3 regions of the Paenibacillus nicotianae genome follow, and region 2 is predicted to be linked to each of the others. Evidence: riboswitches for the same ligand, from Rfam matches in the RefSeq annotation. Region 2 holds a riboswitch; each other region holds the start of a gene.

Region 1 (10,774 bases), on a different contig from region 2:
ACGACTTGTAAATTAACGCCTTCTTTAGCAAGTGCAGGTTGAATATGCTTTAAGATTTCAGCGTGAGGTACTGCTGTTGCGCCTACTTTCAATGTCACTGTTTCTGCTCCGCCTTCTGTTGTTCCTGTTGCTGCTGTGTTGTCTGCTGCTTTATTACCGCAAGCCGATACGATCGCAACCAACATAATACTTAGCAAAATCAAAGTCCATTTTTTCATCTTCTCTACCCCTTTGTTTGTTTTTTGATATTTAAGCTAATATATAAAGACGCTGAATATTTTTATGGCACATAAAGCTAGATATACTCAGCAGAATTACTAACCTTTATTTATGACCTGTTCAGTATTTTATAATCTAGCTTGATTCTTATCTTCTAGAAAAATGAACAACTAGACGATCACCAAGCATTTGTAGAATTTGTACAATAATCACCATGATGACGACAGCAACTAACATGATCGCTGTATCATAACGGTAATAACCATAGTTAATCGCAAGCGTTCCCAGTCCTCCTGCGCCGATCATCCCAGCCATCGCTGTATTCGACACTAGCGCAACAACAGTAACGGTCAAGCCTGCAAGTAGTCCTGGCATCGCTTCACGTACAAGAACGCGCGTGATAATCTGCCACAACGAAGCTCCCATAGCATTTGCTGCTTCAATCACACCACGATCAACTTCACGAAGTGCGGTTTCTACTAATCTAGCAAAAAATGGTGCGGCGGCTATTACTAATGGTGGTATCGTTCCAAGTACACCAATCGTTGTTCCTACTAGAATTTGCGTTAATGGCAATATGGCTACGATCAGAATAATAAATGGAACCGAACGCAAAATATTAACGATAAATGCGATAACTGCATAGAAATAACGAACCCAAGCTACAGTAGAACGCCCTGTAATAAATAACAAAATTCCTAAAGGTAATCCTAAAATTAATGTAAACAATCCAGAAGCTCCTACCATTTTGAGTGTATCTAAGGTCGCTGTCCCGAATTCATTCCAATCAATTTGTGAAAAATCTAATTCACCCATCAGTTGATCACCTCCACATCAAGACCTTCAGCGGTCAATCCATCGATTGTACGCGTAATGTCTCCTTCTGTTCCTTCAAAGCGAACTATCAACTGTCCATAAGGTACATTTTTCAATGTTGAAATCGTTCCTTGCAAAATAGCGAAATCTACTCCTGTTTGACGTACCGTTTGCGACAGAATCGATTCGTACGTTTTATCTCCTAAGAAAGACACTTTGACAGTCAATGAATTAGGAACATTTGGTGCTGTCCATGAAGTAGTTAGCAGTTCAGCATTATTGGACTCATTTAAAATAAAATCGCGTGTGACTTCATGCTGTGGCTTCAAAAAAACATTCGTTACTGCACCTTGTTCTACAATACCACCCCGATGAATAACAGCTACTTTATCGCAAATACTCTGAATCACATGCATTTCATGGGTGATTAAAATAATCGTTAAATTAAAGCGCTCATTGATATCGACTAGCAATTTCAGAATCGAATTCGTGGTCTGAGGATCAAGAGCAGATGTTGCTTCATCACAGAGCAATACATCAGGGTCACTCGCTAGCGACCGAGCAATACCGACACGCTGTTTTTGCCCGCCTGACAATTGAGCAGGATATTTACTTGCATGTTGTTCCAGTCCAACAAGAGCTAGCAGTTCTTTCACTTTTTCTTTGATTTTGCGTTCAGGTGTTTTGACTAAGCGCAAAGGAAAAGCGATATTCTCGTATACTGTCGCTGAAGATAATAGATTAAAATGTTGAAAAATCATTCCTATTTTGCGTCGTCTTGCTTGTAAACGTGCTTTGTTCAGCTTGGTCATCTCGACACCATCGATCCATACTTCACCGGATGTTGGACGTTCTAGTAAATTAATACATCGAATCAATGTACTTTTACCTGCACCAGAATGACCAATAACGCCGAAAATCTCGCCTTTTTCTATTTTCAAATCTATACCACTTAACGCAGGGCTTAGATTTTTCCCTTTACCATACGTTTTGGTAATACTTTTTAATTCAATCACAGATAGGTGCTCCTTCCTTCTATTTCATCATTCCTATACTCATATTACATTAATCATATATAAGCCATCGAATAAGTCGGATATATTCTCGTTATCATATATGTCGGTATTCGCTTCTCTCTTCTTTATACAAAAAAAGAACCCTTTCGCAGAAAAGGGTTCTCTATTATTAGAGATACTTCCTTCTCATCTGCCAAAATCGCTATGTACGAACTGCACACGCCATTTTGAAGGAATTAGCACCATGACATTTTGGAAAACTACCTATGAGTTGTTCCAAAATCGGTTGCCGGGTTTCATCGGGCCAGTCCCTCCACCACTCTCGATAAGAAAATATGAAAAATTCGAATGAAAATGAAAATCTTTTCTCAGTATAGTGAACTTCACACTCTTTGTCAAAGCAAAAATGAATATTTCCTAAGGAAATTAGAAATTCTTCATCATTTGTTCATAAGACACTAATAATTTGGTGTGTATTCCCTTTTTGAAGCTCTACCACATGGTGCTACTACTATACATTTTGTCCTAATTTGCCACGTGTACCACGACTTAATTGCCATACTCGTACACTCATATAACATAACACACCGAACAAAATCTGAATCAACAACGTATGCAACATACTGGAGAAGAAATACCATTCAGGGATTTTCATCGTTACAATATTCAACATACCGCTCAGAATCTGCATAATAATAAATACAATTGCAGTTACACCTAACTTACGAATACCTGGATTATACGGATGACGACGGTACGCATAGTGCGCTAATACTGCAATCACGATTAACAAACTATATGCTGCTACGCGATGAAGAAATGCAATAGCTACTCCACCAGATAATTCCGGTAAAATTGAACCATTACATAGTAATACACCTGAACACCCACCTCTAGAACTGGTATGCGTTACAAAGGCTCCTGTATACACCACCATGTACGTATAGATCGTTGCGAACCATGTCAGATTACGCATCCCTTTACTCACCGGTGGTTCATCTGGAATCGGTAAATCTCCTTTTTGCTGATCCATCCGCCTTGCACCAAGTGCCATCATCGACGAACTAGCAAAAGCAATCATTGCAAATCCGAAATGTAAGGCCATAATTGGAGCAGATTGCGAAAATACAACAGCCAATGCACCCATAGCTGCTTGTACTAACACAAATAGTAAGGTTAACGATGCATATACTTTAAGTTCACGATGCTTATTAAAAAAGATAAAACCAATAAAAGAAAATAATGCTGTGAATCCTGCTAGAGCACTAATCGCTCGATGCGAATACTCGATCAGTGAAGCAATCGTATACGCAGGTACAAATTTACCATGGCATAATGGCCATTCTGTTCCGCAACCGAGTCCTGAACCTGATTTGGTTACTACAAGTCCCCCCATTGTTGCCAAAAACATAACAACACAGGTGACAAAGCTCAACCATTTTAGATGTGTAGTTGTTATTCTGAACTTTCTTGCCATTTAGAGAATCACCCGCTATTTTATATGATAGTTACACAATATTTATGTCCTACTTTAGTATACCTGATTGCAAAATAGACGGAACCACTGGATTGTGACAAAAAATGATCAATCCTTGTATTATGACAGAACCGTGTCAACAAACAAATGATATTTTACATAGTAAAAAACCACCCTTTATAAAAACAGGTGGTTAGTAAGCATTTATATATACATTCTTTTTATTCCACTGTTGATGTAGTCAACGTCTGATAGACAGCCACAGCGCGATCCAAAAACTGCTCGATTTCTTCGCGAGATTTGCGTGCTTTATTCACGAAGCGTACTAATTCTTTGCCGTTCGCATAAGCGACAAAGCTTGGAATACCGAGAATGTTCTGTTCTTGACTCACATCACCTGTTGCTTCCACATCTACCTCTACAAGCGTTAGACGATCTGCATACTGACTTTCTACTTCAGGCATAAATGGATCAATATATCGGCAATCTCCACACCAGTCTGCTTTGAATACAGCGACTGTTAACTGCGAAGAGTGAGTAACGGCAGTGAAATCTTCTTTACTATTAATAAGTTGCATTGTGCTATTCCTCCTAATTCTTTTGTAGACGCATTAATGGACGGAAAACTTTACGCAATACTTTTGGATATGAATCCAGTTCATTCGCTCGAACCACTTTTAGCAGAACAAGCATAACAGGATATACCAATAATATCGCTATTCCTACCATACAACAACCGATAAAAAATGCAACCCGATCATTCATATAAGCTGTTAATACAATACCGACTTGATTCAGTAATAGACCGATACCACCTAGTACGACCACTGTCACTATAAATCCGATCCAACGGTTGCCTAACACAGAGAAAGTCACAATGTGGCGTAAAGAACGAATATTCATCCATGTAATCGTAATAAAACATAATGCGGTTCCTGCAATAATGCCGTAGATTCCAATAAACGGAGCTAAAGCAAAACTAGCTATTAATTTAACAACGATACCAATCATGACATGCACCATCGATAAATTCGCTTTGTTAATCCCGATTAACATCGAATTGGTCGTCATCATAGTAATCTGGAAAATCGTACCCAGCGTTAAAGCAGCAATAATACCTGCTCCTTCTTGCGTACTAAATAATAATCCATTGACCGAATATGCTGCTGTACTGAAAATTAATACGATCGGAACACCGGTAAGTACAGAAATTCGCAACGCTAAAGTAATTTGATTTTTCAAATGTTCCATTTTGCGACTAGCAAACGCAGCCGAAATAATTGGAATTAGCGATTGACTCAGTGCAATAGCCAGAATCGGTGGAATCCCTGCTACACTTTGTGCTCTAGCTCCCAAAATTGCTAACACATTGGTAGCCATAGCATCGCCTAATTGTCCAATTAATAAAGGTTTGACCAATATACTATCGATAAAATAAACGGCTGGAATCGTTAATGACGATAGCACAATAGGAATCGATAATTTAAAAATATCCCCATAAATTTGTGTTAATGGAATGACTGCATGATCTTTGTCTGATCTAGCATCGATACCTTCTAATTGATCTTGTTTACGCATTTTGAAAGCATAGTAGATCATGACCGCAAATGCACCTATACTACCAAGCACACTACCAAAAGAAGCACCGGCAGAAGCTTCGACCCCGCCATACCCTAATTGTAAAATAATATAAGCTAGCAAAATAGCGGTAAACACACGTGCAATCTGCTCCACAATTTGAGAAATACCGCCTGCAATCATTAAGTTACGTCCTTGAAAATAACCGCGCATCATCGCAATCATCGGAAACAGTAATAAAGACGGAGCAATAGCTCGAATAGCTAAAATCGCTTCAGGCACTTTGGAGCTATACACAGCAAAAAATGGTGCAAAAATATACAAACCTACTGTCATAATCACACCAATCACACCTGCAAATAACAACGCTGCAAAGTAAATACGTTGTGCTTCTGCCGGTCTACCTAGTGCATAACGTTCAGATACCATTTTACTCAGTGTACTTGGAATACCTGCTGTTGCTACTGCCAATAACATCAAATACAAATTATTAGCTACTGTAAACGATGCATTCCCTGTTACACCTAACATATGCTCTAACGGTACACGTTGTACCAAACCTAGCACGCGTGCAATTAAAGCAGCAGCCGCTAATATGACGGTTCCTCTAACAAATGACTCTGTTTTAGACAAAACGGTTCCCCTTTTCTCACGCCCGATCTCAACCATACCAAAAAACCGGAAGGCTGAAATGCCTTCCGGTCTTGGGCTTTTTCAACAACCTCTATTATAGACAACCTATAGTCATCTAAGCAATGCGGGTTATTTTTTAAAATACAAAAATCCAGATAAAGAAAATAACGATCATCGCGATTTGCAAAATAATCTTGACTACCATGCTGGTGAATAATCCAAGCATCGTACCCCAGGCAGCTTTGAGCGATTGTTGAAAATCTTTACCTGAAATCAATTCACCAAGAATTGCACCGATCAACGGGCCTAAGATTAGACCAAACGCAGGAATTACAAATGGCCCTATAATCAAGCCGATCGTCGATAAAATAACGGTGAGCTTGGTTCCGCCGAACTTTTTGGTTCCATACGCACCGACAATGTAATCTGCAACAAACAGTACAATTACAATCAATGTCTGAATAATCCAGAAAAATACATTATATTCAGCGAATGAGAAAAACCATCCGTACACGAAAAAGCCAAAGTAAATAGCTAACGCGCCCGGCAATACAGGATAGATAGCACCTGCAATACCGACAATAAATAAAATAATGACTAAGCTCCAACCGAGAATTTCCATCGGTAGGGTTCACTCCTCCCAGTAATCTTTCTATACATATATACTCGAAGAAAGCTTAACGCGTTGCATAATTTTTTTTAGACAAGGATATAATCGCGAATCACTTCGACAATACCATCATCATTATTAGAACCTACGACTAGATCTGCTGATTCTTTTACAGGTTCTTGAGCATTGCCCATTGCTACGCCTAGACCTACTGCTTGAATAACGGCTAAATCGTTTAAGCTATCACCTACAGCAACCACTTCAGACATATCGATATTGAGCAACTGACACACTTCTTGAATACCAGCCGCTTTGTTAATACCGAGTGGATTGATCTCCAGATTATGTGGAGACGAGTTGGAAATCTCAAGTCCGCCCATATCCTGTAATGCCATCAAAATCTGGTAACGAAGTTCATCGTTTTCTGTATTGTAGCCGAATTTGAGCCATTCAATACTTGTAAGGTCTGTACCTTCTTCTAACCAGTTATCACGATTATGCAGACCTTTTACTGTATATGCCCAGAACCAGACATCTTTTTCAATAGCTAATTCATACATTTGACGAATCAGATCAGGATCAACCAGTGTACGGCGATGAAGCTCATGAGGAGCTTTCCAGACCTCACTACCATTTACAGTTACCATCGGAGTATCTAAGCCTAATTGCTCGGCATATGGCATTGCACTATGAGCTGCGCGTCCTGTAGATAGACATACATGGATACCTTCATCCATCGCTTTATTAATCCATTTAATCGTTTCCAGTGTAATCTCATGATTATCATTTAATAATGTTCCATCCATATCTAAAGCGAGTAACTTATATTTACGTGTTGTCATTTTGTCATATCGTCCCTTTCTTCATTCCTATTTCTATTGTTATGTGTATGCTATCTAGTAGAGTCAGTCAGTTATCATCAGGTATATCAGGCTCATTTTAACATAGATGTTATAGCGGTCACAAAAGCTTTTGTAAATTACATGTGAAAAATAATCAAAACACCCTGCAATATTACAGGATGTTTTGCAAATTGTTTACATTCATGTGTAGACCGATGATGTTGCTTCACTTTCTATACTTACAAGATGATTAAAGAGCATAGATTCACACTTTGTTAGTACAATCCTTATTCAGCGATCACTGTTCTGTTAGAACGTCGCTGACGTAATCGGCGCATCAATATTCCATGCTTCGGAGAAAATACAAAAGCAAATCCGAACAATATACCTGCTACAGTAACAATACTGCCTGCAATCGAAGCATTAAGCACATATGCTGTATAATAACCAATAATAGAGCTCACGACTCCTGTAAGTACACTATACATCAACATTCTACCCAGACGATCTGTAAGCAAGTAAGCTGTAGAAGCAGGAATAATCAACATACCTACAACCAGTATCGCTCCAACACTTTCAAACGAAGCAACAGAAGTCATCGATACCATCCCCATTAATAAATAATGGAATAACATCACCGGAATCCCACAAGCAACAGCCATCGCAGGATCAAAAGCTGAAATTTTGAATTGTTTATAAAATAAAGCCAGTAACAGTAAAATAATCAATAATGCTGATCCTAACATCCAGACCGAACGTGGCCCCATATCGATACCGTTGGCTGTCCACGTATCCCATTGCACATAAGCAATTTCACCGAATAATACACAGTCGAGATCCAGATCAATATTACGAGCATTGAGACTGATAATAATAACACCTATCGCAAAGAGTGCTGTAAAAATAATCCCAATCGACGCATCCGATTGTATGCCTGAATTTTGCAACCATTGAATCAGAAATACAGCAAGCAATCCAAGAGCAGTCGCCCCAATCATCATCGCTAACGAATCTCGTGTGCCACTGAGTAGAAAAGCGATCGCAATTCCAGGTAATACTGCATGGCTAATCGCATCGCCGATCAATGCCATTTTACGCAAAATAAGAAAACAACCTAGTAGCCCACACGCCGCTGACATCAGACAAGCCGTTAATATAATCCAAAAATCACTACTCATGGCTTATTCCTCCTTGACGATGCCATTGGTCTTTGGTCTGCTTACGCGACCATAGCTTGGCTAACCATCCACGCCTTGGAGCACCTAGTGCAGAAATTGCAAAAAATACAGTAGCAGCAAGCACCGTAACCGGGCCTGTTGGCAATTGAGATACCATCCCACTCCACAGTGTTCCAATCAGTCCACTAAGCGCTCCGAATATACCTGATAGGATAACCATAATATGCAGACGATCTGTCCAAAAGCGTGCAGCAATCGCAGGTGTAATTAATAATGCAGACATCAAGACTACACCAACGGCTTGAATCCCTGCGACTACAATAATAACGGTCAACAGCAATAATAACTGCTCCAAAAAAGCAACCGGCAATCCCATTCCTCGTGCAAATCCAGGATCAAAACTGATCAATTTAAATAGTCTAAATAAAGCGATACAGATTACAATCATCAATAGACTAATGCCTGCAAGCACATACACATCACTTTGCATCATAGAAGCCGCTTGTCCAAATAAGTACTTATCCAGCCCACTTTGTCCTCCATCTCCGCTATGTTGAATATGAGTTAGTAACAATACCCCTACTCCGAAAAAGAAAGATAAAATAATCCCCATTGCCGCATCCTGCTTGATACGTGAATATTGTGTGATCCAGCGAATACCGAATGTAGCGATCACACCAGCAACTAATGCGCCTATAAAAAAGCCACCTGTCGATTTCACACCACTCAACATAAAAGCAATACAAATCCCCGGCAAAGCCGCATGAGCCAGTGCATCTCCGATCAAACTTTGCTTGCGTAAAACCATAAAGGAACCAATCACTCCACTACTCAATCCCAGTAACATACAACCGACAATAATCCAGCGCACATTCGGATCAAGTATCAAAGCCCCTATCGTATTCCACATATACTCTCCTCACCCCCAGCACTTGACATGATAAGTGCGACTTCTTGTATTTCAATCCAACATAATTTTCGCTGAGCAAAATATCTTACATCTAGCACTTAGCACCATAAGTGCGACTTCTTCTATTCCAATCAAATATGATTTTTGCTTTGCAAAAGATCTTACATTCAGCGTTTGGCATGATAAGCGCTTATTTTCCCGCAAGTACAACGCCTTCTTTACCTTGCAACACTGCCATTTTGCCGCCATATGTCTTTTGCAACATGTCAGCAGTAAAGATATCTTTTACTGCGCCTGCACCAATCAAGGTACGATTAAGCAACAATACATCGTCAAAATAATCTTCTACTGTCGATAGATCGTGATGAACAACCAGAACTGTTTTACCTTCGGCTTTGAGTTGTTCTAGCAATGAGATAATCGCTTTCTCTGTGGTAGCATCGACTCCGGCAAAAGGTTCGTCCATCAAATACAATTGAGCTTGTTGAGCCAAAGCTCTAGCTAAAAAAATACGTTGCTGTTGTCCACCAGACAATTGGCTAATCTGTCGCTGTGCATAATCCGCCATCCCTACTTTGCGCAGACATTCCATTGCTGTTTCCTGTTCATGTTTGCCAGGACGACGGAACCAACCTAATCGTCCATACGTGCCCATCAACACAACATCTAAAGCATTTGTAGGAAAGTCCCAATCCACCGATTCACGTTGGGGGACATAGCCGATTTTTTTACGATTTTGTTGATATGTTTTGCCGTATACTTTGACATGACCTGCGATTGCAGGAACTAAGCCTAAGGATGCTTTTAGCAATGTGGATTTGCCAGCTCCATTTGGCCCAATCAGACCAATAAGTCGTCCGGGTGCTAATGAAAATGATACGTCCTGTATAACCGGTTTTTTGTGATAAGCTACAGTCAGTCCCGAGACTTGAAGAGGTAACGATTGGGAATCATTATCTGTTACACGAATACTGGTAAAAGCAGAACTTGTCATACATAGACCTCCTTGTGTAATAAAAGATTGAAATGTGTTAATCCTCTATATCATTTGAGCGCTTCTACAATCGTATCTGTATTGTGTCGTACCATGCCGATATAAGTTCCTTCGATTGTGCCTGCTTCACCCATCGCATCCGAGAATAATTCTCCTCCTATTTCAACGGTATGTCCCATCGATTGAGCACCTGCAATAATAGCTTCCATCGATCTAGAAGGCACGCTAGACTCTACAAATACCGCTTTGATTCCACGCTCAACCAGTTCATTTCGTAGATCACTTACGTCTTTAGAGCCATATTCTGCGGCTGTACTAATCCCTTGTAATCCTTTGACTTCGATATTGTAAGCATCACCGTAATATCCAAAAGCATCATGAGCTGTAATCAACACTCGACCAGACTCTGGAATACTGGCGATTTTACTTTGTACTTCCTGATGCAATTCATTCAATGCAGTTAAGTATTGAGTAGCATTCTGACGGTAATCAGCTTCGTGT
Region 2 (10,774 bases):
TGTATTTGCTGGAATCATTGGTATTACATTAACCAAATATTTTTCATTCCATTTGTCACCTATGATTGTACTGGATCTTCGTCAGGTGGCTATTATATTATCTTTTTATTTTGGTGGAGCATTAAGCAGTTTGCTGACCGCTGTAATTATTGGCGTATATCGACTGTTTTTGATAGACCCGATCAATTTTAGTTCATTTATCGGATTTTTTAATGCGATATTTACATTTTTGATTACAGGATTGTTTATGAAAAAAGGAAAAGAGCTAAAGTTATCTTACTGGATACGTATGATGGTAGGCATTTTAGCGGTATACGCATTATCTGTTATTTCTGTGCTTGGAGAAAAATCGTTTTTGATTATTGCATTATTTGCAACTTTTTATATTCCCGGAGTATTGTTTGTTTATTATTTACTTCGTTATATGAAACGTACCGATGATGTATTGGTATTAATGAGTGAAGCAGCCAATCTCGATTTTTTGACAGGGCTTCATAATCCAAGAGCATTTGAAAAAATGTTTGAACAAAAAACGATCAATCTAGTGCATTATCCACAACCTTTTGGTCTACTTATTTTGGATATTGACCACTTTAAGCATGTTAATGATACGTATGGACATTTAGATGGAGATACTGTACTAATTCAAGTTGCTCAGTTGTTGAAAGACACCATGCGTTCGAGTGATCATTGTGCTCGCAAAGGTGGAGAAGAATTTGCAGCTATTTTGAATGACTGTGGAATAGAAAAAACGTTAAATATAGCAGAATCGATTCGTAAAAAGATCGAAGATCACCCTTTTCTATTAGAGGATGGACAGATCATTCGTATTACGATATCGATAGGTGTTAGTTGTTATCCGCAAGATAAGCCTGAAAACATGTTTGAACAAGCAGATCGAGCATTATATATAGCCAAGTCGGCTGGACGGAATCAAGTGAAGATAGCTGAACCTTTATTATAAACAGTGCTTGATCTGAAATGCATTTCATACTTTATCATAAAAGCATCAATTCGCTTGAAGGAGGAGTACAAATGCATCATGAACACAAAAAAGCATTCCCAGCTGATTTTCTATGGGGATCAGCTTCCGCAGCATATCAAGTAGAAGGTGCTTGGAACGAAGATGGTAAAGGACCTTCGATGTGGGATTCTTTTACCAAAATTCCGGGCAAAACGTTCAAAGGAACCAATGGAGATGTAGCTGTAGATCATTATCACCGCTACAAAGAAGATATTGCTCTGATGGCAAAGCAAGGTCTTAAAGCATACCGTTTTTCGATTAGTTGGCCACGTATTTATCCGCAGGGTAAAGGTGAAGTGAATGAAGCAGGTTTGGTTTTTTACGATCAATTAATCGATGAATTGCTAGCGAACCAGATTGAACCGGTATTAACGTTATATCATTGGGATGCTCCACAAGCACTAGCAGATGAATACGGTGCTTGGGAATCTAGAGAAATGATTGAAGATTTCAATCAATATTGTATTACATTGTATAAACGTTATGGAGATCGAGTGAAGTACTGGGTATCGCTTAATGAGCAAAATTATAATTCTAACCATGCGTTTATTACAGCCATGCATCCACCAGGTGTACATGATCGCAAACGTTTTTACGAAGCGAATCATATTGCTTTTCTAGCAAACGCCAAAGCGATTGAATCATTCCGTAAATATGTACCAAACGGTAAAATAGGACCTAGCTTTGCCTATTCTCCTTCGTATCCAGCTAGCAGTCAGCCTCGTGATATGCTGGCGTATGAGAATGCAGAAGAATTTCAAAATAACTGGTGGTTGGATACGTATTGTCTCGGTCATTATCCACAGGTAGCTCTTCGTTATCTGGAAGAGCATGGTCTGGCACCAACTTTTGAAGAAGGCGATATTGAATTATTGACTAAAGGGATTCCTGATTTTGTCGGTGTTAATTATTATCAGACGATTACGTATGAATTTAATCCGATAGATGGGGTAGCTGAAGGCAAAATGAATACCACCGGACAAAAAGGAAGCAATGAAGATACAGGAAGACCAGGTCTATACAAAACAACGCCTAATACTCATTTAGAAACGTCTAACTGGGACTGGGCTATTGATCCAATCGGCTTGCGGATAGGATTACGTCGTATTACGAGCCGTTATGGACTGCCTGTCTTTATTACCGAAAATGGATTAGGTGAATTTGATAAGTTAGAAGCAGATGGAAGTATTCAAGATGATTATCGGATTGATTATTTGCGTTCTCATCTAGAACAATGTCGTGAAGCCATTGCTGACGGCGTGGATCTGATCGGCTATTGTAGCTGGTCATTTACCGATTTGTTAAGCTGGTTGAATGGTTATCAGAAACGTTATGGCTTTGTTTATATCAATCGTGATGAAGATAGTGAAAAAGATATGCGTCGTATTCCGAAAAAAAGTTACTATTGGTATCAACAGGTGATAGAAAGTAACGGAGAACAACTATAAGGTAACAAAGGGATATAAAACAACCGCCTTTTCTTGGATAGCATGTTCAAGAGAAAAGGCGGTTGTTTATCGTTTATACTGTTTTTGAGCTATGATAGAAGTAATGATTCAAGATCGATTATAAGAAGAAAGGAATGACGTATGGTCAATATCAAACAAATTGCTAAACAAGCAGGAGTCTCGGTGTCTACAGTATCTAGAGTGCTCAATAATCATCCTTATGTTAAAGCCGATAAACGGGAACGAGTGCAACAGGTAATCGAGCAAAATAGCTATACTCCTAATTCACAAGCTATTAATCTAATTCGTGGCAAAACCAAAACGGTTGGTTTGATTTTACCGTTTAGTCATCATCCGTATTACCATGCCATTATTGCAGGTGTAATGGAAGAAGCATATCAATATGGTTACCATGTATTGCTGTGTCAGACTTCGTATAATCCAGATCAAGAGCGAGAATATCTACATATGCTCAGTACAAGACAGGTGGATGGAGTAATTGCATGTTCGCGTGTTTTACCGTGGGCAGAATTACAATCATATAGTGAATCAGGCCCGATAGTTGTCTGCGAATATACAGAAGAATCCAATCTGTCTGCTGTGTATACCGATCATTATGGTGCTTTTTGTAGAGGAATTCAGTATTTATTAGATCGTGGATACACCCGCATCGGTTACTGTATCGGTCGCAAAACAAGTGCAAGCAGTCAGGAGCGGTTTCGTGCATACCAAAATACACTCCATGCCGCAGGGCTTGAAGTGTATCAAGATTGGATTTTTCCAGATTGTATCCATATGAGTGATGGAGAACAGATCGCCAAGCAGATTGCTGCTATGGAATCTCCGCCTTCTGCATTAATCGTAACAGGCGATGAAGCCGCCGCAGGCGTTATGTTAGGCGCACGTCAATATGGATTACGTATTCCAGAACAGTTAGCGATTATTGGTTATGATAACCAACCGATCTCTGCTGGATTACAACTGACAACGATTGATCAAAATTTACAAGAAATCGGTAGACAAGCGTTCTCTTTATTTTATGAACGCAGTCTGGATTCTACTATCATGCCAGTGAAACGACTTATTCCTTATACATTAATTGAACGAAAAAGTGTCTAAAAACGATGATGATAGTTGTACAATTTATTAAATACTAACTCGATTTCTTGATCACATCGACACGACCGGAAAAGAATGTCGCACCACCGCCCATATCTGCTAAGCGATCTGAAGTGAGTGCATTGACCAGATGGGTCGCTTGCTGATTGTCAGTGTCTGCCCATAGCCCCTGGCTCACTACAACACCTGGCAATACATGCTCACCTACCGTAGCAAGCAATTCGCAAGAACCGCGCTCATTCCAGACAGTTACCCAGTCGCCATCTTCAATACCGGCATTCTGTGCATCCACCGTATTCATAAATAACTTCGGTGTTTTTTCAAGACCGATATGCTTGGCATTATTCGAAAAGGTGGAATTTAAAAAATTATGATTAGGCCCCGGTACAAAAATATAAGGATGGTTACCTTGTTCATGAAGCGGTGTATAAGTAGGCAATGGTGGTAATCCATCACGCTCCATATCGGCTGAATACAGTTCGATTTTGCCACTTGGTGTAGGGAGACGATCCGGGAATATATAGGGACGGTCTGCTTTGACATATTGATGCTCGATCAGTGAATCATACGTAATATTTTTGAGTGCAGGATTAGCAGGATTATCTAGCGCCTGACGAATAAGCTGTTCATCGCTATCTTGTAATGCCTGGTCTTCATAACCCATCGCTGTAGCTAATAAACGGAATACCTCGGTATTGGATTTACTTTCGCCATAAGGAGCGACAACCGGTTGTTGAATCTGCATATAATGATGCCAGTACGAAGCGTAGAAATCTGTATTTTCAAAAGCAGATGTTGCTGGCAACACGATATCTGCGTATTTAGCAGTTTCGGTTAAAAAGAGATCATGTACCACTGTAAACAAATCGTCTCGTGCTAATCCTTGTCTTACAAGTGTCGCTTCTGGAGTGACAACGGCTGGATTAGAATTGTATACATATAGCGATTGTACAGGTTCAGCCTCTTCCAACAACACACGCCCCAATTGATTCATATTGAAAGAACGGGTATTACGATTAGCTAACAAATCTGGACGTTGTAGTGCTTCTTCATTAAAGGTGAGCTGAAATGTATTAGACTTGATAGCACCACCGCCACGTACTAGCCATTGTCCTGTAATAGCAGGTAGACAGGCAATCGTCCGTACATTCATACCGCCATTGTCATGATGTTGTAGACCATTTCCGATCCGAATCAGAGCAGGGCTAGCATCTCCATACATACGAGTCAATTGATATAGATCATCTACAGGTACGCCTGTAATCGTTGATACGGTTGCAGGATCATATTGCTTCACATGCTCACGCAATTGTTCATGTCCTACTGTATATTGCTTCATAAAATCTTCGTTTACTTTATTTTCAGCAAATAAAATATGCATCATTCCTAGAGCTAGTGCACTATCTGTTCCTGGCAAAATCGGAATAAACCAATCCGCCGATCGTCCTGTTTGATTTTTATGCACATCGATCACAATCACTTTAGCACCTTTTTTGCGAGCTTGTTGAGCTAAAGTCACCTGATGCATATTAGTGCTGACAGCATTAATCCCCCAGAAAATAAATAACTGTGTATCTACTGTATCTTCAGGATCAGTACCAATACTGCCACCCATTGTGTATTTATAACCGGCTGAACCGGCGGCTGTACAAATTGTCCGTTCGAGTAGGCTTGCACCCATACGATGGAAAAAGCGGCGATCCATGCCTTCTGCGGACAGATTGCCCATATTGCCATAAAAGCTATATGGAAGAATACTTTCAGGGCCGGAAGTAGATATTAACGTTTTCCATTTTGAAGTAATCGTGGTGATAGCTTCTTCCCATGAAATAGGCTCAAAAAGACCTTCACCTTTGGCTCCGATTCGTTTGAGTGGAGTAGTCAGGCGCTTGGTATCATAAATACGTTCTGTCATATTACGAACTTTGTTACAAATGTTGCCTTTGGTAACTGGATGGTTAGGATCTCCAGCAATTTTGATGATTTTACCTTTTTCTTTATGCACAAGCAGTCCGCACTGATCAGGACAATCCAGCGAGCAGACAGAAGGGAATATTCCATCTTGTTGATCAATATAAGTAGACATATATCATGCTCCTTTCGTAATACCAATACTGTAATGAGGGCAGAAATAGGCTTTGAATACGTTATAAACTATCATAAATCAAATTTTAGATTTAATGTTGACTTTTTTACTAGGTTTAATTAGAATAAAGAAAATTATTTCGTATTCGACAAATTTAGATGTTTTATACCTTATCGTGTCTGATATGGATTTGCAAGCTTTTTTGACAACTACATACATTGAATTTTCTATCCAGAGAGGTGGAGGGACTGGCCCTACGAAACCTCGGCAAAAACGTGCCAATTCCAGCAAGCTTGAATCGCTTGGGAGATAGGAAAGCAGGATCAATTATTGCATTATTCTGTTCGGATTATTTGAATAGCATAATGAATAGATAGCTAACCTCTTTCCTTGATATGGGAAAGAGGTTTTTGTATTTTTTCAGTATACCGAATAGAGTCTATGTAAAATCTTAACACTTACAATCATACCGCTATCGCTAGCAAACAAAGAACTCTCTCTACCATGTTACTTTCTTACTTTAAAGCTTCACTTAAATAACACTGCACCTAAGTGTACCAAAGGAGATTGAATAATGAAAATATTAATTACAGCCCCTTATCATGAGCAAGGTCGTCAACAACTAGCAGATACGTTTGGAGAAGTTATTTACCGTTGCTGGAAAGATCATGGACAAGCTTATCAAGAAGACGAATTAATCTCGTTATTACAAGAAACTGAAGCAGATGCAATTATCGCAGAATTAGATCAAATTACTGAAAAAGTAATCCAAGCAGTTCCTAAGCTTCAATTTATCGGTGTCTGCCGGGGCACGCCTTCCAATGTAAATGTACCTGTTGCTACAGATCGTCGTATTCCTGTTTTCTATACACCTGCACGTAATGCACAAGCTGTAGCTGAAATGGTAGTTGGCAGTCTGATTACCTTTTTACGCAGTATTATTCCATCCAGTCAATGGTTAGAAGCAGGAGAATGGCAAAGTGGTAGCTTAACTGCTTATCTCAAATTTAAAGGTAATGAACTGGCTGGCAAAACAGTAGGCATGGTTGGTTTTGGCGCGGTAGCTCAGCGTACAGCAGGTATTTTACGTAGCTTCCCTTGCGATATTCGTTATTACGATCCATATGTAACCAGCCCTGACCCGCGTGATCAAAAAGTATCGTTAGCCGAGTTATTTGCTACAAGCGATATTGTATCTATTCATTTACCTGTAACTGAAGATACCAAAGGATTGATCGGCACAGAATTATTGCAATCGATGAAACATGATGCGATTTTTGTAAATACAGCACGTTCAGTAGTAGTAGATCATGATGCATTAGTTGAACAGTTACAGCAGAATCAAATTCGTGGAGCGATTATAGACGTATTTGATCAAGAGCCACCGCTTCCTAAAGATTATGAACTCATTTCATTGCCTAATGTTTTGGCGATTCCACATTTGGCAGGTGCAACGTATGAAGTCGAAGACCATCATGTAGAAATTATGAATACAGCAGTTATAGATTGGTTTGAGCATCATGACACCGCAGTGAAAGTGCTCTACAATAAAGCGATTTTGGAGGATATTAACAATGACACAACAAGCGTATCTAGTCTTTGATATCGGTACCGGTAATGCTCGTGTAGCTGTTGTGGATATCAACGGTAATGTATTATCGATTGAACGAGCTGATATTTTGTATCATAATGATGATCTTTATCCAGATGCACGTCACTTTATACCGGAAGTCTTATGGGAACAGATCGCTGGACTTGCGAAGTTAGCATTATCTAACGTTCCAGATATTCATATTCTCGCTGTCACTTCAACAAGCCAGCGTCAAGGTATTGTACTGGTCGATGAAGCCGGTGAATCTTATCTTGGATTGCCGAATATTGATAACCGCGGCCGAGAGTGGGAAGAACGATATAGTGATCAACCTTCTATTTATCCGATTACAGGCAGAACGCCGTCTGCTTTATTTTCAGCAATGAAGTTAGTCGGATTACGTGAGCGTCATCTACAGCAGTATCAACGATTGAATCGCTTTACCAGTATTAGCGATTGGGTCACTTATGCGCTTAGTGGTGTGCTAAGTTACGAACCGTCTCAAGCATGTGAGACTCTTCTCTATGATGTAGAGCATAATGACTGGTCTACAGACATGTGTCATACATTTGGCATTGAACCGACAGTATTACCTTCATTAGTACCTTCAGGTAGCGTGCTCGGAACATTACTACCTGGTGTAGCAGCAGAATTGAACTTGCCTGTCGATACCCCTGTTATCGTAGGTGGCGGAGATACCCAATTGGCTATCCATAGTACAGGTGCACAAGCAGAAGATATCGTTATTGTATCCGGTACAACAACACCTATCGCTAAAATTACAGATACATTTACAACAGATGATTCAGCACAAGCATGGATTAATGCATATACAACACCACATCAATTTTTGATCGAAACGAATCCAGGGATCACAGGTCTGAACTATCAGAAATTGCAATCTATTTTCTATCCCAATGAAGGATACGCCATGATGGAGCAAGAGATGAATGAACTGGAAGACAGTCAATGTGTAGCGGCTTTAGGTTCTTATTTATCTTCTGCCAAAAATGCGCGTGTACGTGGAGGATTTCTATTCGATGCTCCACTATCAGACCAATTAAGCCGGGCTCACTTTGTCAGATCAGCATTACATGAGATTGCTTTTTCGATCAAAGTGAATTTCGATCAATTGGCACAAGTAGTATCGCTAGATCGTTCGTATATCTGGGCATGTGGAGGAGGATTACAAAGTCGTACGCTAATCCAGAGTATCGCTGATCTATTAGGTAAAGAAATCCGTATCCGTACCGGATTTGAACATGCTTCGATTGTAGGAGCAGCCTATATCTGTAATACAGCTTTGGATATTCAGTCTACTCAGACCGAGCAGATCACTACATTTCAACCACAACCTTCTGATCTATTGCAAAAAGATTACCAAAAATGGCATGCGACACAGCTCTTTTTTGCACAATTAGCATTAGCGGAATCGGCTACAAAAGCTACAACAATTTCTTCATCTGAAAGCAGTATCTGAGAAAAGTAGACCACCAGTAAAGTCCAAAAAGGAGTGTATGTCATGAACGTATTAGATCGTATCGGGATTCCCAAAACATTAGTCTGGGGATATCTCGGAGTATTGATATTTATGATGGGGGATGGATTAGAAGCAGGTTGGTTAAGCCCTTATCTGGTCGAACGAGGGCTTAGTATCCAGCAAGCCAGTCTTTTATTTACTGTATATGGAGTGACACTTGCGATAGCTTCATGGTTTTCAGGCGTATTTTTAGAAGCATTTGGAGCGAAAAAATCGATGTTGATCGGATTTATCGCGTATGTGATCGGTACTTCTGCTTTTATCGCTTTTGGCGTAACTGATTTGAATTATCCTATCATGTTATTAACATATGCTGTCAAAGGATTCGGCTATCCATTATTCGCGTATTCCTTTTTAACTTGGGTTACTTATCGTAGTCCTGAAAATAAATTAAGTACCGCAATTGGTTGGTTCTGGGTAGCCTACTCTGGAGGAATGTTTGTATTAGGAGCATATTATTCCAGTTATGCAATCAAACATTTAGGATATATGCAGACATTATGGAGTGCAGTTGTACTTGCTGGAATCGGTGCTATTTTCGCATTGTTAATCAATCGTGATCGTTTACCAAAAAAAGCAGGCAATGCGCGCGAAACCTTACGTGAACTTGGTAAAGGATTAACCATAGTCAAAACACATCCCAAAGTGGGATTAAGTGGCATTGTACGAGTTATCAACAGCGTCGGTTCTTATGGATTCCCTGTGTTTTTACCATTACATATGGCGCAGTACGGAATCGCCACAGGGACATGGTTAAATATCTGGGGAACGATTTTTTTAGGAAATATCGTATTTAATCTATTGTTCGGTATTATCGGCGACAAATTTGGATGGAGACAGACAGTGATGTGGTTTGGTGGAGTCGGTTGTGGTATTTTCACATTATTATTGTTCTATATCCCTGAATGGACAAACGGTAACTTGTGGATGACTACGATTGTCGGCTTTATCTGGGGTGGATTATTAGCTGGCTATGTTCCGATTGCAGCACTCGCTCCATCCGTAGCAGGCGGAAATAAAGGACCTGCCATGTCGATTGTTAATCTAGGTGCTGGTTTATCTGCTTTTATTGCGCCTGCGATTGCATTTGCTTTTATCGGTGTGATCGGTGCAGAAGGGGTTGTATGGGTATTCGCTATTCTTTACTTTATCAGCGCGATTATTACCAAGTTTATTACAACTCCAGAAGAAGATGCTGCTAAAGTAGCCGGTAAACGCAAAGTGCAAGAGAATATTGCGTAATCATGCATCTAACAAAATATGAAAACCTAAGCTCATACTTGTCCATAGACAAAATATGAGCTTTTTAATATACTTAAATAAGTTATAAATACTTAAATGAGCTTGAAATGATTTTATTACAATAATTAAAAACTTGAAAAAAGTGGTGATACATATCAACTTTTTATTTTGGAATTTAAAAAAGAATTCTAAATCAATTTATTGCCTAAAAGATATATTAGTTGAAAACGAGATAGATGTTTTTATTTTAAGTGAAGTAAATAGTAGAGATTTAATATGGATAAACCAAAATCTAATCAATTATACGCCAACATTACAATTACCAAAAAATAGAACATTTTTATTCTATAAAAATCATCATCTAATAAAAAAAGTAAAAGATAGCCACTACTATTCTTTTTTTGAAATCTTGAATCCTTCTTTTGAAAAAGTATTGTTAGTAAGTGTTCATTTTCCAAGTCGCTTATGGAAAAGAGGAAAAGAAATTGGCTATCAAGCACAAATCACCAAACGTGATATCGTAAAGTTTGAAACAGAACATAGATATAAGCATACTTTGGTTGTAGGTGATTTTAATTTGAATCCTTTTTCAGAAGAAATAGTATCTACAGAAGGATTTCATGCTGTAATGAGTAAAGAAGTTGCTAAAAAAGAGGATAGAGTAGTAGATTTCGTAAAGCATCGTTACTTTTTTAATCCGATGTGGTTTCTGCATGGTAATATA
Region 3 (10,774 bases), 2.2 Mb from region 2:
AGCAAAACGTTTCGCACCGAAGAATTTGCCGCTTACAAGGGGAATCGATCGGCTGCACCGGATGATTTGATTCCGCAATTTGATTTGATTCTAGAAGTGACCGAAAGTATGGGTATTCCTAATCTAAGTGCCCCCGGTTATGAAGCGGATGATTGTATAGGTACGATTTCGCGTGAGCTTGAAGCGGATATGGAAGTTCTGATTTTGACAGGAGATCATGATATGTTACAGCTCGTAGATGAACGAACCAGTGTAATTATTATGAAAAAAGGCTATGGCAATTACAAAGTCTATACTCCTGAATCATTAATGGAAGAAAAGGAATTAACACCTGCTCAGATTATTGATATGAAAGCTTTGATGGGCGATGCTAGCGACAACTATCCAGGAGTCAAAGGAATCGGTGAAAAAACAGCCATTAAGCTGGTCAAAGAATATGGAACGATCGCAGGTATTTTGGAAAATTTAGATCAATTAACACCTTCGATTCGTACAAAAATTGAAAAGGATCTCGATATGCTTCATATGTCTCATCGCTTAGCGGCGATTCATCGTGAAGTACCTGTCGTCTGTTCGTTGGATGCTAGTCTTTTGCTTTTAGAAGATGATATTGTTCTGACGAAATTTGAAGAATTAGAGATCAAAAGTCTTTGTTCGATGTTAGGCGTAGGTGTATTTTAAATGAAAACATCATCGCGCTTCCTCATTGGCATGTTGTCTATCGTGATGATTCTGTGCTTGCTACCTACTGCTGGTTCTCCAGCAGTAGCAGCAGGATCAGGATCGGGAATCCGAGCTTCGACGCAGAAAGTGTCTGCTGCTGGACGAACATTTACAGTACAGACGGTTCATATTCCGAAAGGAACCAAAACAGGCATAGGACTGGCTAATCAACATGTTGGTCAGACGGCTTCCTTATCGTCTATCGTCAAAAATGTTGGTGCTCAAGCAGCAATTAACGGTGCTTTTTTTGAAGCTTATGGTGGTGCGCCTGACCCTTATGGTACGTTAATTAAAAATGGTCGTATTGCGCATTTGGGCAGATATGGAACTACAATAGGATTTTTGGCAAATGGTACAGCTTTGATGGATTCGTTGCGATTGTCTATTACAGGAACAGTGCAATCGACAACAGGTAAATCATCTAGCTGGTATGCTATTTGGGTGAATCGCCTTCCAGGTACGTCTAGCACATCTGTTATTTACACTTCTGATCGGGGTACAAATACAGGCTTTACAGGTGGAATAGCAGTAACCGTAGTGAATGGTAAAGTCACTCATAAAGGAAATAATAACAAAACAACAATTCCTACTAATGGATATGTGCTTGTGTATACAGGAGATCAGAAATATGCGGCTGATCGCTTTACGATAGGTGCAACTGTTAAGATGAATATTGCTTATCAAGATATCAAAGGCAAAGATATTCCATGGCAACAAGTTGTGACTGCGGTAGGTGCAGGGCCAAGACTGGTGAAAGACAGCAATATCGCTTTGAATGCAGTGGAAGAAGGATTTCAAGATCCTAAAATTTTGACCGATGCCGGTGCGCGTAGTGGTATTGCGATTATGGCAGATGGTTCAGTTATGATTGCAACTGTTCCTGGAGCAACAATGAAGCAATGGGCAGCTATTATGCAGAGGCTGGGCGCGAAGCAAGCGATGAACTTAGATGGAGGCGCTTCATCGGGGATGTATGCTAATGGACGCATGATTACACCACCCGGACGATTACTAAGCAATACGTTGATTTTTGGTGCAAGCGGTTCATAAGTGCTCGTGTCGACATCATTTCGACTTCAATATCATATATGATCAATATGGAGCATCTCTGCAATAATTTAGGGGAATACTAATCTATCCATACAGGATAACTCAAAGGAGATATATCATTTATGAAAAAATTAGGGGCTATTGAAGCAGGCGGTACTAAATTTGTATGCGGGATTGGTACAGAGGATGGAGAGATTTTAGAAAGAGTAAGTTTCCCTACCGAAACGCCTGAGATTACGATGAAAAATGTAATTTCTTTTTTTGAAGGTAAAGAAGTAGAAGCGATCGGTATCGGTTCTTTTGGACCGATTGATCCGATTAAAGGCAGCCCAACGTATGGATACATAACGACTACACCGAAGCCACATTGGGGACAATACAATATTGTAGGACATATGAAAGAGCATTTTGATGTACCGATTGGTTTTGATACCGATGTGAATGGAGCGGCGTTGGGGGAACATAAATGGGGAGCGGCGCAAGGATTAGATAGCTGTATTTATATTACGGTAGGTACAGGTATTGGTGCTGGCGCTGTAGTAGCTGGCAAAATGCTACATGGATTATCTCATCCAGAAATGGGACATATTTTGGTTCGTCGTCATCCTGATGATCATTTTGAAGGATTCTGTCCTTATCATGGCGATTGTCTGGAAGGCGTAGCAGCCGGCCCTGCGATAGAAAAACGCTGGCAAGTCAAAGGTTCTGAGCTGACTCCAGAACATCCTGCATGGGAAATGGAAGCTTACTATCTGGCACAAGCGTTAATGAACTATGTACTGATTTTATCCCCACAAAAAATAGTCATGGGTGGCGGTGTAATGAAGCAAGAGCAATTATTCCCGCTGATTCGTGAAAAATTACAAAAGCTGTTGGCTGGTTATGTACAGCATCCTAGCTTAAATGAACAGATTGACCAATTTATCGTTCCTCCACAATTGGGCGATAATGCTGGATTATGTGGAGCGCTTGCGTTAGCAGATCTAGCATGGTCTGGAGAAAAAGGTGCAACCAATGGCGAATAAGAAAAAAGTAAATCCCGCAATTAAAAGACAGCAACAGCAAGAGTACAAACAAAAAGAAGCATTACGTCAAAAGAAGTTAATGCGTAATCTAATTATTGGAACAGTAGCTGTGATTGCAGTTATCGTATTACTTATTATTTTTGTACCGAATAACAAAACAGCCGAAGCGACTACGTTTGATTACAGTCAGCTTCCAGTTAAAGGTGAAACAACAGCTCCTGTCAAAATTGTAGAATTTGGCGATTTCAAATGCCCGATTTGTAAGCAGTTCAATGAAATCATTGTGCCCCAAATTCAAAAAGATTATATTTCCAATGGTACAGCAGCCATGTACTTTATGAACTTCCCATTTTTGGGCCCTGATTCTACGACAGCAGCTTTGGCAGTAGAGTCGGTGTATCACCAAAATAATGAAGCGTTCTGGAAATATTTTGACACTATTTATACTAATCAAGGCGATGAAAATACAGAATGGGCAACTACCGATTTTCTGGTTGATTTGGCTAAAAAAGCAGATGCGTCGATCGATACGACCAAGCTTCGTCAAGATATAGAAAATAAAACGTATGCCAAACAAGTACAAGCTCAATATGATAAAGGAAAAGAATTAAATCTTCCAGGTACGCCGTCGATCTATATTAATGGAGTCGAATATACAGGAGATCTTGGAGATTATACCGCACTCAAAGCAGCGATCGAGAAAGCCAAAACAGAAGCTGGATCGGAGGGCTAATACGATGAATACAGAATCGTCTCCATCTTTTTTAGCGCGATACTATTTATTTCTAGCATGGATAGTAGCTATTGTAGCTACTGGTGGAAGTCTGTATTTGAGTGATGTAATGCTACTGGAACCTTGTAAATTATGCTGGTATCAGCGTATTTTTATGTATCCGCAGGTGATTTTGCTTGGGATTGCTGCTTATCATAATGATCGTCGTATTGTTAGATATTCGATGCCGCTCGTGATTCTTGGTGCATGTGTAGCCATTTACCATTATGCAGAGCAACATATTCCAGCTTTGAGCAGAATTTTACCATGTACAACAGGGGTTCCTTGTAATAAGCCTTATTTTGAATGGTTTGGTTTTATTACGATTCCTTTTATGGCGTTAATCGCTTTTATCTTGATTGCTTTGTTGTTATGGAGAGGTAGTCGTGCAGCAGATGCAATTGCTTATGAAGATGAAGAAACAGAATAAATAGCCATACCGTTGATTGATATCAGTACCTTGTCTTCTTTTTAGCATCTATTGTTGAAAAGAAGACTTTTTTTATAAGTCTGCTCTGAAAAATATAAACGGGATGTGGGTACAATATGGCTTGAAAGAAATAGCTATTTTGAATCAATTTTGATCTATTTGATGTAATGAGCAGGTTTAACGGTTAACTATAGTAAGAGAATACTGTTCAATAACTAGATAAAAATGGAGGAATATCGAATGAGAGAAGGCAATTCAATATATGAAGTAGAGCCGTGGTCGATTCGAGAATCTTCGTTTGACCCTATCCATAATCGTAGAGGAGAAACTATTTTTACAGTTGCTAATGGATATTTGGGAATGCGTGGACATTTTGAAGAAGGATTAGAAGGTGCAGGTATTAATGCACTGAACGGTACGTATTTAAATGGATTTTACGATTCAGCAGATATTACGTATGGAGAAGAAGCTTTTGGTTATGCACGTAAACGTCAGACGATGCTCAATGTCACCGACAGCAAAATTATCGAGTTATTTATCGATGGCGAACAATTTAATTTATTGAGCGGGCGTGTGATCGAATACGAACGCATTTTGGATATGCAACATGGGGTTCTGTCTCGTCATGTAGTATGGGAAAGTGGAACAGGTAAACAAGTACAAGTAGATACACAGCGCTTGATTTCATTTGATAATAAGCATGTAGCGATGGTTCGTTATACTGTTAAACCTGTTAATTTCACAGGTGAAATTAAACTGGTCTCTGCATTAAATGGTAAAGTGACCAATGAAATATCAGCAGATGATCCACGAGCAGGATCGGCTTTTGGAGGGCAAGTATTACATACGGTTCAGTCGTATGAAGAAAATACGTTTATGGCTCTAGAGCAACGTACGACAGAAACAGAATTTCATTTACTATGTGGAGCAGATCATGTATTAGATTACAAGCATACGTTAGACACAGCAATAGAAGATGAGCGAATCGCCAAGCATTTCACAATGCATGTAAAAGAAGGACAATCGATCACACTGGATAAATCAATTGTGTATTATTCTTCGAAAGATTATGAAGTAGAAGACTTGCTGATTTTGGCACAATCTACATTAAAAGATGTGAAAGCGAATGGCTGGGATACTTTAACAGCGAAGCAAAAGGAATATTTAGATGAGTTCTGGGAAATTGCCGATGTAAATGTGGAAGGCGATGAACTGTTACAGCAAGGATTACGATACAATGCGTATCAATTATTCCAATCGGTCGGTCGCGATGGCAAAACGAATATTAGTGCTAAAGGAATTACAGGAGAAGGGTATGAAGGACATTATTTCTGGGATACAGAAACTTATATGTTACCATTCTTTTTGTATACTAAGCCCGAGTTAGCGTTACGTCTGTTGGAATACCGTTATTATACATTGCCAAAAGCAAGAGAACGCGCAGTAGAAATGGCAGCCGAAGGCGCTCTATTCCCGTGGCGGACAATCAACGGAGAAGAAGCTTCTGCTTATTATCCAGGGGGAACCGCTCAGTTTCATATTAATGCCGATGTAGCTCATGCTATTATTCAATACGTAGAAGCAACAGGCGATCAAGACTTTTTGCAAACCAAAGGTCTAGAGATGTTGATCGAGATTTCAAGATTCTTCTTATCAGTAGGAAATTGGATTACAGGCAAAGGATTCTGTATTAATGGAGTTACCGGCCCTGATGAGTATACCGCGATTGTGAACAACAATACGTATACGAATATTATGGTCAAAGATGCATTAGAATTTACTGTTCATGAATTAACACAGTGGGAAGAATTGACTCCAGATTCTTATCTTGCTATGCACAGTGTAATGGGACTAACCGAGGAAGAAATTGCAGATTGGGCACGTGCTGCGGATGAAATCTATATCCATCGTCAGAATGGACTGATCGGTCAAGATGATTCGTTTCTGGATAAAGGCGTATGGGATTTTGACAGTACACCGGCTGAAAATTATCCATTGCTTTTGCATTATCATCCATTAGTCATTTATCGTCAGCAAGTAATTAAGCAAGCCGATCTGATTCTAGCATTTTATTTGCTAGGGGAGAAATTCACCAAGCTAGAAAAAGTAAAAAACTATGCGTACTATGAGCCATTGACGACACATGATTCTTCATTATCAGCAGCGATTCATGCGATTATTGCAGCAGAACTTGGCAATATGGATCATGCTTATAATTTCTTTATCGAATCAGCACGTATGGATCTGGATGATATTCATGGCAACGTCAAAGACGGTATCCATGCGGCTTCGATGGCAGGTAGCTGGCTAACGATTATTGGTGGATTTGCAGGAATGCGTCAATATGATGGTCGCCTGCATTTTGAACCGAAGTTACCACCAAGCTGGACAGAGTACTCCTTCCGGGTACAATTCCAAGATCGTCTTGTAAATGTGAATGTAGAAGGCAACAAAACAACGTATAGTCTTGTTCGCGGGGAACCGTTGACGATAGAGCATTATGGACAAGAATATGTAGTAGCAATGACACAACCGCTTGAAGCAAATAATCGTGATCTTTGTGCGATTGTGTTCGGCTTGGAAGGTGTCGTAATTCCGGTGATTGATGAAGAATCGGAAACGATTGAATCCGCAGAATTGTTGCCAGGCGTAAATGATTTACTTCAACATTTTGCTGATCATAACATTGCTGTAGTATTGGCATCTCACCGTACCGATGCAGAAGAAGTTGTAGAGAAATTAGGAGTACGACAGTACTTCAACCGAATCATTACATCGGATGATGTAGAGTTCAGCAAGCCTGATCCTGAAATATTTATCAAAGCAGCGAATTCCGTAAATATTCATCCTTATCATACAATGGTTATCGAAGATTCTACCGAGTCGATTCAATCGGCTCGTCAAATCGGGATGAAAACAATCGCTGTAAGTTCTCTATCCCGAATCGATAGCGCTCACTTTACAGTGCCCGGCTTAGATGGACTAAACCTAGAAACCATGATCCGCTGGATGCAACTTCCTTAAGCGCTTGGCATCATAAGCGCGACCAAGTCAAATGGAAAATGATTTTCGTGCAGCAAAATATCTTACAACTAGCGCTTGGTATCATAAGCGCGACCAACTCGCTAAGTCACCAATCAAAAAAAGCTGTCCTTGTTCATCTAATGACGATGAATAAGGGCAGCTTTAATCGTTTCAGATCCAATCTTTTTTGCGGAAAGTGAAAAACATAGTTAGACCTAACGTGATCATAATTCCGATGACCAACGGGTAACCGAAGCGCCAATGCAATTCGGGCATATCTTCAAAGTTCATTCCATAAATACCTGTAATCACAGTCAACGGCATAAATATCGTTGTGATTGCTGTAAAAACACGCATAATTTCATTCGCACGATTAGAGATACTGGACTGGTAAGCTTCTCGTAAGTTACCCATCAGATCGCGGAACGTATCAAACATCTCGGATACTTTTACCGCATTCTCATAAACGTCACTGAAATATTTTTGCAATTGATCATCGATCAGACGAAGATCTTTTTTATTCAATGTATTGATCACTTCACGCTGAGGGCCAAGTACACGTTTGAGCCATAAAATCTCGCCACGCAAACCAATAATTTCATTCAAATGTGATTTTTTAGTATGCATCAATATATTTTCTTCCAGTAGTTCGATTTGATCTTCGATCCGGTCACCTACAGCGAAGTAATTATCAACAACAAGGTCAATTAACAGATACATAAATTTATCAGCGCGGCTAACTTCCTCTTCCCATAGAATCGGTTTGAGTACACGCAATTCATTAATTTTCTGCTTGGTGACAGTAATAATATAATGCCGTCCTAGAAAAATATTCAGGGCACGCAAAAAAATCTCTTCGTTATCAAAACGAATACTGTTCACTACAATAAAATAATGACTTTCATAAATTTCGATCTTAGGACGTTGTTCTTCTTCACTCAAGCAATCTTCTACAGCTAGATCATGAAGCATAAATAATGGTTGTAGTTCTATCAAATCTTCCAAATCTGCATCGATCCAGTAAAATCCTTCTTCAGGTGCTACCAGTGTGTCGGTAATATTTTCTACTGGAGTGAATGCTCCAGCATTAACGTGCCGAACTTTCATTGTGTTCTACCCCTTTATTATGAAATGAGCAGGGAAAGAAGCGGCAACCGCACACCTGTTTACAAAGCTTCGCTATAATTTATGAAAAAACGGAGAAGATTTTTCAATAATGGCGCGTTACTCCAGTGCCCTATGGTTGTCGTTTGTTTCCTGCAATTTGTCCATCCGTCCTGCTGCCAACTGGGCCTCGGGTCGCCTTCCATTTTGAAATTCACCTCTTTGTGATTTAGATATTTATGAAAACCATGAAAAAACGTCAAATACTTGTTAAGTATAACGTGGTCTTGAGAGCCTTTCAAGCTTAAATAAGAAACCTCTTTTTTTAATCAACCAATACAGTTACCAACAACTTATTTATCGGTTTGATCCCACTCATTTTTCACAGCACTTGACGGCAGACAGTAGAATAGTATAAATTATGGTATAAGAAAAGTATCAAATCATGTTATTTTAAATTGAATAAGCAAATCTTATCAAGAGCAGGTGGAGGGACTAGCCCGATGAAACCCGGCAACCGGCGGTATAACCGCACGGTGCTAATTCTTGCAGAGATATAAGTTGATGGATCATCCTAGACTTAATATCTGCTGACAGATGAGAGAGGCGTCTATTATATACGCGAACATATCGCAAATGACCTTTCTCAAGTATCAGGAGAAAGGTCATTTTTGTATATGCTCTTAATGAATCTTTCTCCTGAAATGATAAAAAAATATACACATTCAAGGAGTGAACAAACATGCCAATCAAGATTCCAGATAGTTTACCTGCCAAAGAAGTATTAACTGGGGAAAATATTTTCGTAATGGATGACAGTCAAGCATTTCAACAGGATATTCGTCCATTGCGGATTGCTATATTAAATTTAATGCCTACAAAAGAAACAACAGAAACGCAGTTGCTACGTCTGCTGGGAAATAGCCCGCTTCAAATTGATATTTATTTGTTACATGCACAATCCCATACATCTAAAAACACATCAACAGAATATTTGAACTTATTTTATAAAACATTTGAAGAAGTCAAACATCTACGATTCGATGGTCTGGTCGTCACAGGCGCTCCTGTAGAAACGATGGACTTTGAAGATGTGAACTACTGGGAAGAGATTCAAGGGATTTTTGATTGGAGTAAAAAAAATGTTACTTCAACAATGCATATCTGTTGGGCTTCACAAGCAGGACTGTACCATCATTTCGGTGTTCCCAAAGTTGATTTACCTGAAAAATGTTTTGGTGTATTTCCACATACATTAAATAAAGAAAACGTAAAATTGCTACGAGGATTTGATGAGTTATACTTTGCTCCTCATTCCCGTCATACCGAAGTACGTCATGAAGATATTGCGAAAATTCCTGAATTGGAGATTTTATCAGAATCAGAAGAAGCAGGAGTATATCTAGCTGCAACCAAAGATGGCAGTCAGATTTTTGTAACAGGGCATTCTGAATACGATCCCTTGTCACTGAAATGGGAATATGAACGTGATATTGCGAAAGGAATGGATGTTGCACCGCCGAAAAATTATTTTCCAAATAATGATCCTACTCGCACACCACCTTCTACCTGGCGTGCTCATGCGAATTTATTATTTTCCAACTGGCTCAACTATTATGTATACCAAGAAACACCATATGATTTGGAAAGTGCCAAAGCTGAAGTAGGTAATTATAGTATCTAATTTGAGATCAACCCAATTGATTGTTATTTCAGAGGAGGAATTATAGTATGACGGATCATCATTCAAGCGAACGAACTCTTAACATTGAAAGCAAATTGGCACAGATCGGTTCGATTAATGAACCGGTAACAGGGGCGATTAATTTCCCGATTTATCAATCAACCGCCTTCCGTCATCCCGCTCTTGGTAAAAGTACAGGCTTTGATTATATTCGTACAACCAATCCAACTCGCGCCGTACTAGAACAAGCTTCAGCAGCATTAGAATCAGCAGATGCAGGATTTGCCTGTAGTTCCGGTATGGCTGCATTACAGACTATTTTTGCGCTGTTCGGTCAGGGAGATCATCTGGTCGTATCGCTTGATCTGTATGGTGGCACATATCGTCTTTTGGAACGCATTTTATCCAAATTTGGAGTAACGGCTTCTTATGTAGATACCAATGACCTAGAAGCATTAGAAAAAATAGTTCAACCGAACACCAAAGCTGTATTTATTGAGACCCCAACTAATCCGTTGATGATGGTGACCGATATCAAAGCTGTAGCTACCTGGGCGAAAAGTCACCAGTTGCTAACGATCGTGGATAATACGCTATTGACTCCTTTTTTCCAGCGTCCGATTGAATTGGGAGCAGATATTGTGATCCATAGTGCGACCAAATATCTAGGTGGACATAATGATGTGCTAGCAGGTCTGATTATGACCAAAGGAGAAGAATTGTCTGCTGAAATGGCATTTTTGCATAACTCAATCGGTGCAGTGTTATCACCGACCGATTCGTATCAATTAATGCGCGGAATGAAAACATTGGCATTGCGGATGGAGCGTCATGAATATAACGCTACTGCAATGGCGAAGCATTTGGTAGATCATCCACAGATTGCTGAAGTGTTCTATCCAGCATTGCCAGATCATCCGGGATATGATGTGCAGAATCGTCAATCCAGCGGTAATACAGGA

What was found. A riboswitch is a leader RNA that binds a small molecule or an ion and turns the genes downstream of it on or off. The one in region 2 is predicted to bind S-adenosylmethionine.
Region 1: another riboswitch for S-adenosylmethionine. It lies ahead of ACFSGI_RS03980 (methionine ABC transporter ATP-binding protein); the one in region 2 lies ahead of ACFSGI_RS05645 (2-hydroxyacid dehydrogenase).
Region 3: another riboswitch for S-adenosylmethionine. It lies ahead of metA (homoserine O-acetyltransferase MetA); the one in region 2 lies ahead of ACFSGI_RS05645 (2-hydroxyacid dehydrogenase).

What each region holds. Positions count from the first base shown of each region.
Region 1 is NZ_JBHUGF010000009.1:180,357-191,130, forward strand. It holds gene ACFSGI_RS03970 (MetQ/NlpA family ABC transporter substrate-binding protein) at 1-218, opposite strand, end outside; gene ACFSGI_RS03975 (methionine ABC transporter permease) at 367-1,035, opposite strand; gene ACFSGI_RS03980 (methionine ABC transporter ATP-binding protein) at 1,035-2,051, opposite strand; SAM riboswitch class I at 2,235-2,383, opposite strand; gene ACFSGI_RS03985 (COX15/CtaA family protein) at 2,563-3,510, opposite strand; gene ACFSGI_RS03990 (thioredoxin family protein) at 3,750-4,106, opposite strand; gene ACFSGI_RS03995 (putative polysaccharide biosynthesis protein) at 4,120-5,739, opposite strand; gene ACFSGI_RS04000 (DUF456 domain-containing protein) at 5,876-6,361, opposite strand; gene ACFSGI_RS04005 (Cof-type HAD-IIB family hydrolase) at 6,439-7,191, opposite strand; gene ACFSGI_RS04010 (metal ABC transporter permease) at 7,479-8,369, opposite strand; gene ACFSGI_RS04015 (metal ABC transporter permease) at 8,362-9,279, opposite strand; gene ACFSGI_RS04020 (metal ABC transporter ATP-binding protein) at 9,470-10,273, opposite strand; gene ACFSGI_RS04025 (metal ABC transporter solute-binding protein, Zn/Mn family) at 10,324-10,774, opposite strand, start outside.
Region 2 is NZ_JBHUGF010000010.1:304,997-315,770, forward strand. It holds gene ACFSGI_RS05625 (GGDEF domain-containing protein) at 1-964, shown strand, start outside; gene ACFSGI_RS05630 (glycoside hydrolase family 1 protein) at 1,036-2,472, shown strand; gene ACFSGI_RS05635 (LacI family DNA-binding transcriptional regulator) at 2,614-3,591, shown strand; gene ACFSGI_RS05640 (molybdopterin oxidoreductase family protein) at 3,626-5,677, opposite strand; SAM riboswitch class I at 5,902-5,993, shown strand; gene ACFSGI_RS05645 (2-hydroxyacid dehydrogenase) at 6,252-7,280, shown strand; gene ACFSGI_RS05650 (FGGY-family carbohydrate kinase) at 7,252-8,748, shown strand; gene ACFSGI_RS05655 (MFS transporter) at 8,791-10,050, shown strand; gene ACFSGI_RS05660 (endonuclease/exonuclease/phosphatase family protein) at 10,184-10,774, shown strand, end outside.
Region 3 is NZ_JBHUGF010000010.1:2,495,543-2,506,316, reverse strand. It holds gene ACFSGI_RS15170 (5'-3' exonuclease) at 1-681, shown strand, start outside; gene ACFSGI_RS15165 (phosphodiester glycosidase family protein) at 682-1,773, shown strand; gene ACFSGI_RS15160 (ROK family protein) at 1,896-2,798, shown strand; gene ACFSGI_RS15155 (DsbA family protein) at 2,788-3,531, shown strand; gene ACFSGI_RS15150 (disulfide oxidoreductase) at 3,536-4,000, shown strand; gene ACFSGI_RS15145 (HAD-IA family hydrolase) at 4,241-7,024, shown strand; gene corA (magnesium/cobalt transporter CorA) at 7,196-8,131, opposite strand; SAM riboswitch class I at 8,599-8,732, shown strand; gene metA (homoserine O-acetyltransferase MetA) at 8,871-9,812, shown strand; gene ACFSGI_RS15130 (aminotransferase class I/II-fold pyridoxal phosphate-dependent enzyme) at 9,860-10,774, shown strand, end outside.